4 regions of the Acidovorax sp. GW458-11-26-14-TSB4 genome follow, and region 4 is predicted to be linked to each of the others. Evidence: predicted binding sites of a transcription regulator. Region 4 holds the regulator's gene; each other region holds the start of a gene.
The links. The regulator LexA, encoded in region 4, represses DNA repair genes until DNA is damaged. The targets are predictions, from matches to a motif close to ACTGTATNNNNATACAGT.

Region 1 (2,199 bases), on a different contig from region 4:
GACCAGATGACGGCATTTGCTTTGGCCGTGATTACACCGGATGCATCGCGCTCGGACACCTCCAGGTAAACGTGGCCGTTGCGCACCCGGGTGTCCACCACCTCTACCAAGGTCCAAACCCCGGCCTTGAAGGCCTGGGAAACCGCTGCGGAGACGCCCTGCAGCAGTTGAGAAAGTGGCACACCCTTTTTGCTGGGCACGGCCAGATCATGGGACTCGGCAGCAGCTGGCGCGAGCAGATCCGTGGATGTGCTGGGGGCAGCAGCACCGCCATCCGGCACCCACTGCGCGAAAGGTGCCAGATCGCGCCCCTCAGGCACGTACCACTGCCGGCGGCTCGGATCCCATCGGGCGCCGAGCGCCTTCACGCGGTCCTTGTCCCCGAAGGAGGAGACGAGATAGGTGTCGCTCATGCCGCCGTCGGCAAAGCTGGCGGCGCGTCGGCTTGGCCTTGGCGCCAGGCCCCCATGTCAGCGAACTCCCTGGTGCAGCCGGAACAGACCAGCCTTTCGCCATAGCGCATCACCCCCTGGCCATCGCGCTCCACCACCCTGCGGTAGTTGGTCGATCCACAGTAGCCACAGCGGTTCACAGGTGCAATTCGTTCAGTTTCCATCGTTGGACACTTATACAGAAATCCGCCTCTACCGGCACTTGGGACAGTGGAGCACCCTGACCTTGCTGCAGGGTTTCAATCGCACGCGGCGGCCGGGCATCGCAAATATTTTTCCAGCGCGCTCGTTCCCTTGATCCTCCCGCGCCGGTCATGATTCACCCGCTATCGAATTGGATGCGGGCGGCTGGCAATGGCCTTCAACTGCCATCGGAACCCTCTTTTCTGTCAGTAGGCTTGTCCATATACTGGATTTAATTACAGTATTTTGCCATGCCTGCCGCCCCCGCCTTTCGCCCCCTCGACACCCAGGATCTGCCCACGGCCGTCCGGGAGTCGCTGTGGATGGGCGATGACCTGGCGCAGCAGAACCATCCCACGGTACCCACGGGGTTCGAGCTGCTGGATGCCTCTCTGCCTGGAGGTGGCTGGCCCACACGATCGCTGACCGAGGTGCTGTCCCCCCAGGCCCCGCTATGCGAATGGGCGCTGGTGGGCGAGTGCATTCCGTCCCTGATGCAGGGAGATGGCCAGATCCTGCTGGTGTCCCCTCCCCTGCAGCCCCATGCCGGCGGCCTGGCCCAACGCGGTGTGCACCCGGACCGCTTGGTCTGGATCCGCGCCAAGGCGCCGGCCGACCGGCTGTGGATCACCGAGCAGTTGGTGAAGTCCAACCCTCGGGGTGCCGTCTTCGCTTGGCTGCCGCAGGCGCGCGCTGACCAGATCCGGCGCCTGCAGGTGCACGCCCAGTCCTGCCAGTCCCCGGTGTTCCTGTTTCGGCCCACGGGGGCCCGGCGGGAGGCCTCGCCTGCGCCGCTGCGTGTGCTGGCATCGCTGGGCACTGGCTGGAACATCCGCGTGGAGATCCTCAAGCGCCGCGGCACACCGTGCACGGATGCCATGGAGCTGGAGGCCATCCCTCCCCAGTTGCGCAAGGTGCTGCCGCCTCGGCTGCTGCGCTCGTCTCTTTCTTTTTCTCGCGAGGAGGCCCCCGATGCTCGGGATCTGGGCCGCACTGCGACCTCAGCGCTCCACCCGCGAATCCTGCACCCCCATTGATCTGCAGTCTCTGGCCATATGGGCGCTGCAGTACTCACCGCGTGTGGCGGTACTGGAGGAGGCTGTCTTGATCGAGGTGGGGGCCAGTGCGCGCCTGTTTGGCGGCCTGGCTCAGCTTCGTTTGCGTATCGAGGCCGAAGGGACGGCGCTGGGGGTGGAGGCCGTTGCCTGGGCGCCATCCGCCACCGCTGCCCTGGCCCTGATGCGCGCGGGATTGTCGGATGGTTTTGCGGGTCCCCTGCCCTCCCTGCTGGACAAGCTGCCGCTGGAGACCATCACGGCGGTGGCCTCCCACCAGGGAACGCTGCAACGCCTGGGCTGCAGGACCCTGGGCGATGTGCGCAAGCTGCCGCGGGGCGGGTTGAGCCGGCGTTTCGACAAGGAGCTGCTCGCGAGGCTGGACCAGGCCTATGGGCTGCGGCCGGAGGTGTACGAGTGGGTGCAGTTGCCCGAGACCTTCAGCGCCAGACTGGAGTTTCAGTATCGGGTGGAGCATGCGCCTGCGTTGATGTACGGTGCCCGCCGGC
Region 2 (2,199 bases), on a different contig from region 4:
GCCCTCGGCAAAGCTCTCGTTGTTGCGGTCGGCATAGCCCTCGCCCTCAAAGAGCGGGATCACCGGGTCGCCGCTGAGCGTCTGCATCAGGTAGTCGCGCAGGCCGCCCTTGTACTGCCAGGTCTGGGTGTCGCGCGTCTTCTCGTTGGTGAGCGTCACGGTGACGCCGGGCATGAGCACGGCCTTGCTGCGCAGGAGGTGGGTGAGCTCGCCCATGGGCAGCGCGCTCGACTCGAAGTACTTGGCATCGGGCCAGGCGCGCACGGTCGTGCCCTGCTTGCGCTCGCCGGCTTCCAGGGCCCGCGTCACCAGGGGTTCGACCACGTCGCCGGCCGAGAATGCCAGGCGCGCCACCTTGCCCTCGCGGTGGCTGCTCACCTCCAGCCGGGTGGACAGGGCGTTGGTGACGCTCACGCCCACGCCGTGCAGGCCGCCCGAGAAGCTGTAGGCGCCGCCCGAGCCCTTGTCGAACTTGCCGCCGGCATGCAGGCGGGTGTAGACGAGCTCGATCACCGGGGCCTTTTCCTCGGGGTGCATGCCGAAGGGGATGCCGCGCCCGTCGTCCTCCACGCTCACCGAGCCGTCGGCGTGCAGCGTGACCTTGATCTTCTTGCCATGGCCGGCGAGCGCCTCGTCGGCGGCGTTGTCCAGCACCTCCTGGATGATGTGCAGGGGGTTGTCGGTGCGGGTGTACATGCCCGGGCGCTGCTTGACGGGCTCCAGGCCCTTGAGCACACGGATCGAGCCCTCGGAATATTCACTGGCGGAAACGGAAGACGGTTTGGCAGACATGCGGCGGATTGTAGTGCGGCGGCGCAGCAAAAGCTGGATGAAAATACAGGTCCATTGCTGGCAACTGTACTGTTCGGTAGTGTGCGGGCAGATTGTGGCCAATCTGGCTACATTCTGCGCATGTCCTTGAATCCTCCGAAACTGTCCATGTTCCAGGTGCTCGCGTGCGGCGCGGCCATCGTCACCCTGTCCATGGGCACCCGCCACGGCTTCGGCCTGTGGCTGCAGCCCATCACCCAGGAAATGGGCTGGACACGCCAGACATTCGCCCTGGCCATCGCCATCCAGAACCTTTCCTGGGGCCTGATCGGTATCTTCGCGGGCATGGCGGCCGACCGATTCGGCGCCTTCCGCGTGCTGCTGGCCGGCGCCGCCCTGTATGCGGCAGGCCTGGCCGGCATGGCCTTGTCACCCACGCCGCTGCTGTTCGCGCTGACTACCGGCGTGTTGATCGGCGCTGCCCAGGCGGGCACCACCTATGCGGTGATCTATGGTGTGCTGGGCCGCCAGATCGCGCCCGAGAAGCGCTCCTGGGCCATGGGGGTGGCCGCAGCGGCCGGCTCCTTCGGCCAGTTCCTCATGGTACCCCTGGAGGGCTGGCTGATCGCCAGCTTCGGCTGGCAGCAGGCGCTTTTGACGCTGTCGCTGGCAGTGCTGCTCATCGTGCCCCTGGCCTTCGGCCTGCGCGAGCCGGGCTTCAAGGGCACGGCCCCGGTCAAGCGCGACCAGACAATCGCCCAGGCGCTGCTGGAGGCCTTCCGCTATCCCAGCTTCACGCTGCTCATGGCGGGCTACTTCGTCTGCGGATTCCAGGTGGTGTTCATCGGCGTGCACATGCCCAGCTACCTCAAGGACCACGGCCTCTCGCCCCAGGTGGCCAGCTACGCGCTGGCGCTGATCGGCCTGTTCAACGTGTTCGGCACCTATATTGCGGGCACCCTGGGCCAGCGCCTGCAAAAGCGCTACATCCTGGCCTTCATCTACTTTGCGCGGGCGATTGCCATTGCGGTGTTCCTGGTGGTACCGCTGTCGCCGGCCTCGGTGTACATCTTCTCGGCCGTCATGGGCACGCTGTGGCTGTCCACCATTCCGCCCACCAATGCCACCATTGCCCAGATCTTCGGCGTGCAGCACCTGTCCATGCTCGGCGGCTTCGTGTTCTTCAGCCACCAGATCGGCAGCTTCCTGGGCGTGTGGCTGGGCGGCTACCTGTACGACGCCACGGGCAGCTACGACATCGTCTGGTACATCTCCATCGCCCTTGGAGTGTTCGCGGCCCTGGTGAACCTGCCGGTCAAGGAAAGCCCTATCCAGCGCAGGGCCCCGGTGCCGGCATGATGGCGGGCTGAACCACCGCCTTCTGCCATGCCCACCGCCCCCGAGCCCCAGCCCCCCAGCCCGCCGGCC
Region 3 (2,199 bases), on a different contig from region 4:
GGGCAGCAGCGCAATGCCCAGCCCTTCGCGCACCTTGTTCTCAATCTCGCGGGCGAGGTCGGGGTTCTCGCGCAGGAACTCGCGCGCGTTGTCGCGGCCCTGGCCGATCTTCTCGCCGTTGTAGGCATACCAGGCGCCCGACTTCTCGACGATCTTGGCGGTCACGCCCATGTCGATGATCTCGCCCTCGCGGCTGATGCCTTCGCCGAACAGGATGTCGAACTCGGCCGTCTTGAAGGGCGGGCTCACCTTGTTCTTGACCACCTTGACCTTGGTCTCGTTGCCGATGGCTTCGTCGCCCTTCTTGATGGTGCCGGTGCGGCGGATGTCCAGGCGCACCGAGGCGTAGAACTTGAGCGCATTGCCGCCGGTAGTGGTTTCGGGGCTGCCGAACATCACGCCGATCTTCATGCGGATCTGGTTGATGAAGATGACCGTGCAATTGGTCTTCTTGATCGTGGCCGTGAGCTTGCGCAGCGCCTGGCTCATCAGGCGGGCCTGCAGGCCGGGCAGGGCGTCGCCCATCTCGCCTTCGATTTCGGCCTTGGGCGTGAGCGCAGCGACCGAGTCGATGACGATCAGGTCCACGGCACCCGAGCGCACCAGGCTGTCCACGATTTCGAGCGCCTGCTCACCCGTGTCGGGCTGGCTGATCAGCATGTCGGACAGCTGCACACCGAGCTTCTGGGCGTACTGCACATCCAGCGCGTGCTCGGCGTCGACGAAGGCGCAGGTGCCGCCCAGCTTCTGCATCTCGGCAATCACCTGCAGGGTCAGCGTGGTCTTGCCCGAGGATTCCGGGCCGTAGATCTCGACCACGCGGCCACGTGGCAGGCCGCCCACGCCCAGGGCGATATCCAGGCCCAGCGAGCCGGTGGAGACGACCTGGATGTCTTCGATCACTTCGCCTTCGCCCAGGCGCATGATGGTGCCCTTGCCGAACTGCTTCTCGATCTGGGCGAGCGCGGCCGCCAGTGCCTTGGCCTTTTCGGTGTTGACGGGAAGGGCGGGGTTGGTGCCTTTGACTGCGACGTCCATGGGAAAACTCCTTGAGAAACAACGGGTTGGGTGTTTGCACTTCGTCTGCAATTAACTACAGGCTGGATGCTTGAACAGTAGTTTATGCGAGCCATTGCGCGGCAGCAATCCACTATTTAGTCAGTTTGCCTGACAATATCGGATGCCCGATTTTCTGCCCACCGCACCAGCACCCACACCCGCCGAGGATGGCTGGCGCCAGACCCACCTGGGGCGCCTGCTCGGCCACGCCATGCGCCGTTTCGACGCCCGGGTGCTGCAGCTCATGGCGCAGAACGTTGAAGTGCCGCTGGCCCTGTCCAACCTGGCCGCGCGCGACCAGGTGAGCGCGGCCCACGTGCACATCACGCGCCACCTGGCCCTGCAGGGCGACCGCCTGACCGACCTGGCCCAGCGCGCCGGCATGAGCAAGCAGGCCATGGCCACGCTGGTCGACCAGTGCGAGGCCTGGGGCCTGGTCACACGCGAGGCCGACCCGCTCGATGCGCGGGCGCGGCGCGTGTGTTTCACCCCCACGGGCCTGGCCTGGCTGCAAGCCTTCCGCGACGCGGTGGCCCAGGCCGAGGCCGAGTTCCGCAGCGAAGTGGGCAAGGACGTGGCCACCGTGGTGGCCATCGGGCTCGAAGCCTATGCGGGCGGCGGGCCGGGCTGAGCAGACCGGGCGCCGCGGGCCCTGGTCAGTCTGCCGATGGCACCTGGGCCCGGGCGGCGGCCACCAGGCGGGGGGCATCGACCCCCAGGGCCCGCAGCGTGCGCGCCGCCACGCCCTGCGGCATGGCCGCGACGGCGGCCACCACGTGCGCGCCGAGCAAGGGGCCTTCCTGCTCCTTGCTTGAGCGGGCGAGTGCCTGCACCAGTTCCTGGCCCGAGGGCCGGGCGCGGTAGAGGCTCGCCGCCGCGGGCGCTTGCAGCGCGGCCGCCTGCGGCAAGGGGGCTTGCACGCCCGCGGCTTGCAGGGCTTCACGGTACTGCCGCTCGATGGCCTCCCCCACGGCTGACGGGTCGGCACCGACACTCTCGAAGGCCCGGCGCGCCGAGCCTTCGGGCAGGTCGATGGCCGCGAGCAGAAAGTGCTCCGCGCCCGGCGCCGCCTGGCCACGCAACCGGGCGTGCGCCTCTGCGTCCGTGCACAGCCGGCTCAAGGTGCGCATGCTCTGGAAA
Region 4 (2,199 bases):
ACGGCCGCTGGCGCCGGCATGGCTCACCACCAGTTCCACCCAGGGCCATGCCGCATCGGCCGGCCGGTGCAGCACAGCGGCCAGGTGCACCTGCCGGGCCGGCTGCGGCCAGGCATGCGCCAGGCGCACCACCCCCTCCTCCACCCAGCCCAAGGGGCCGGCATCTGCGGAGTTGAACGGATCCACCCGGTAGGGGTGCACCTTCTGCACGCGCTGCGCACCATGGATGGTGCCCGCGGCAACCACGAGCACGCCGCGCGCGCCCTCGGTGGCGGCCACGGCCACGGCATCCATCAGGTTCTGCGGGCCGTCGGGCACGAGTGCAGTGGCAGGGCGCATGGCGCAGGTCAGCACCACGGGCTTGTCGGCCGCCAGCACGGAGTGCAGGAACCAGGCCGTCTCTTCGATGGTGTCGGTACCGTGGGTGATGACGATGCCGCCGACAGCGGGGTCGTCCAGGCAGGCCGCGCAGCGCTGCGCCAATGCGTGCCAGATGCCGAACTCCATGTCCTTGCTGTCGACCTGGGCCACCTGCTCGACCACGAGCGGGCCGCCAGCCAGCGCTTGAAGCCCCGGCACGGCCGCCAGCAGTTCGCCCACCCCTACCTGTGCGGCCGTGTAGCCGATGTTGTCCCCCGCCTGCGCAGCGGTGCCGGCAATGGTGCCGCCCGTACCCAGAACCACAATTTTTTGCGCACTCACTTGCATACTCCGAAAAACTGGTGAAAAATACAGCTACTGGATTAAAAAACAGTTATTTGCCACTGTACCGGCACACACTGGAAACCACCATGCTCGACAACCCCAAGCTCACGGCCCGCCAGCAACAGATTCTGGACCTGATCCAGACCGCCATTGCACGCACCGGCGCCCCGCCCACCCGTGCCGAGATCGCCACTGAACTGGGCTTCAAGTCCGCCAACGCGGCCGAGGAGCATCTGCAGGCCCTGGCCCGCAAGGGCGTGATCGAGCTGGTCAGCGGCACCTCGCGCGGCATCCGCCTGCGCGGCGACACGGTGCGCTCCATCAATGCAGCGCGCGGTACCCAGTTCAGCCTGCCCATTCCCGGCCTGTCGCAGCTGGTGCTGCCCCTGATCGGCCGGGTCGCGGCGGGCTCGCCCATTCTCGCGCAGGAGCATGTCGATCAGACCTACAGCGTGGAAAACAGCCTGTTCCAGCACAAGCCCGACTACCTGCTCAAGGTGCGCGGCATGTCCATGCGCGACGCCGGCATCATGGACGGCGACCTGCTGGCCGTGCAGTCCACGCGCGAAGCGCGCAACGGCCAGATCATCGTGGCCCGCCTGGGCGACGACGTCACCGTCAAGCGCCTGCGCCGCACGGCCACCGGCATCGAGCTGCTGCCCGAGAACCCCGACTACCCGGTGATCACCGTGCAGCCCGGCGAGGCCTTCGAGATCGAAGGCCTGGCCGTCGGCCTGATCCGCAACACCATGCTCATGTAGTCGCCGCCGCGCTGCCCAGGTGGCGGGCGTTTGGCGGGCGGGGTGTGGGTGTTCCATACCGCCGCTGGCCAGCCCTGGGCCGCGTATTTCCTTGCAATCCTGCCTGTGTTCACCACCGACCTTCGGAGTCTTCACATGGGAATTGCTTCTTTGACCCTTTCGGCCTTCTCCCACCCGCTGCATGCGCTGACACGCTGGCTGCAGCCCGTCGCCATGCATGGCGGGCACGACATGGCGGCTGCGGCACGGCCACGCACCTGCAAGGCCCCGCTGCCCGCTGCCCCGGCAGCAGCCCGCATTCCGCGCGACGAGGCCGCGCTGGCGGCAACGGGCAACCGCTTGCCAAACCCTCCCCTGGCCGCAGACCCCCTGTGCAGCCACACCCAGGCACGCCGCGTGGTGCGGGTGCTGCGCACGGCCAACCCAGGCAGCGATGCCGGCCGCCTCGTGATCTCGGGCCGCATGGCCGATGTGTGCGCAGAGCTCGACCGCATGGCCGCACGCGAAGCACTGCTGCTGCAGCACTGACCGGGCGGCCAGACCCGCCCTGCCCCACCAGGGCAACAGGCCCCGGCCATTGGCTGCACGGGGCCGGCGGAGCGCGAGGGCGTTCACGCAGCGTTGCAAATGCTGTGTGCCAGACGGGGCTTGGGGCGCAAAGACGGCGGCGCGCCAAGGCACAATGTCGGGATGAACATCGTGATTCTCGACGACTACCAGGACGCAGTGCGCA

Region 1: the regulator LexA is predicted to act here: its motif matches at 861-878, upstream of imuA (translesion DNA synthesis-associated protein ImuA).
Region 2: the regulator LexA is predicted to act here: its motif matches at 825-842, upstream of AC07X5_RS24870 (DNA topoisomerase IV subunit B).
Region 3: the regulator LexA is predicted to act here: its motif matches at 1,100-1,117, upstream of recA (recombinase RecA).

The regions. Positions count from the first base shown of each region.
Region 1 covers NZ_JBWKYR010000012.1:146,358-148,556, forward strand. Annotated here, with positions in the region: gene AC07X5_RS22445 (exodeoxyribonuclease VII large subunit) at 1-413, opposite strand, end outside; gene imuA (translesion DNA synthesis-associated protein ImuA) at 887-1,672, shown strand; gene AC07X5_RS22455 (Y-family DNA polymerase) at 1,608-2,199, shown strand, end outside.
Region 2 covers NZ_JBWKYR010000016.1:48,030-50,228, reverse strand. Annotated here, with positions in the region: gene AC07X5_RS24870 (DNA topoisomerase IV subunit B) at 1-792, opposite strand, end outside; gene AC07X5_RS24865 (MFS transporter) at 913-2,130, shown strand; gene AC07X5_RS24860 (hypothetical protein) at 2,158-2,199, shown strand, end outside.
Region 3 covers NZ_JBWKYR010000001.1:179,232-181,430, forward strand. Annotated here, with positions in the region: gene recA (recombinase RecA) at 1-1,038, opposite strand, end outside; gene AC07X5_RS00880 (MarR family winged helix-turn-helix transcriptional regulator) at 1,181-1,690, shown strand; gene AC07X5_RS00885 (Clp protease N-terminal domain-containing protein) at 1,716-2,199, opposite strand, start outside.
Region 4 covers NZ_JBWKYR010000003.1:102,192-104,390, reverse strand. Annotated here, with positions in the region: gene AC07X5_RS09085 (asparaginase) at 1-708, opposite strand, end outside; gene lexA (transcriptional repressor LexA) at 792-1,466, shown strand; gene AC07X5_RS09075 (hypothetical protein) at 1,602-1,994, shown strand; gene AC07X5_RS09070 (D-2-hydroxyacid dehydrogenase family protein) at 2,157-2,199, shown strand, end outside.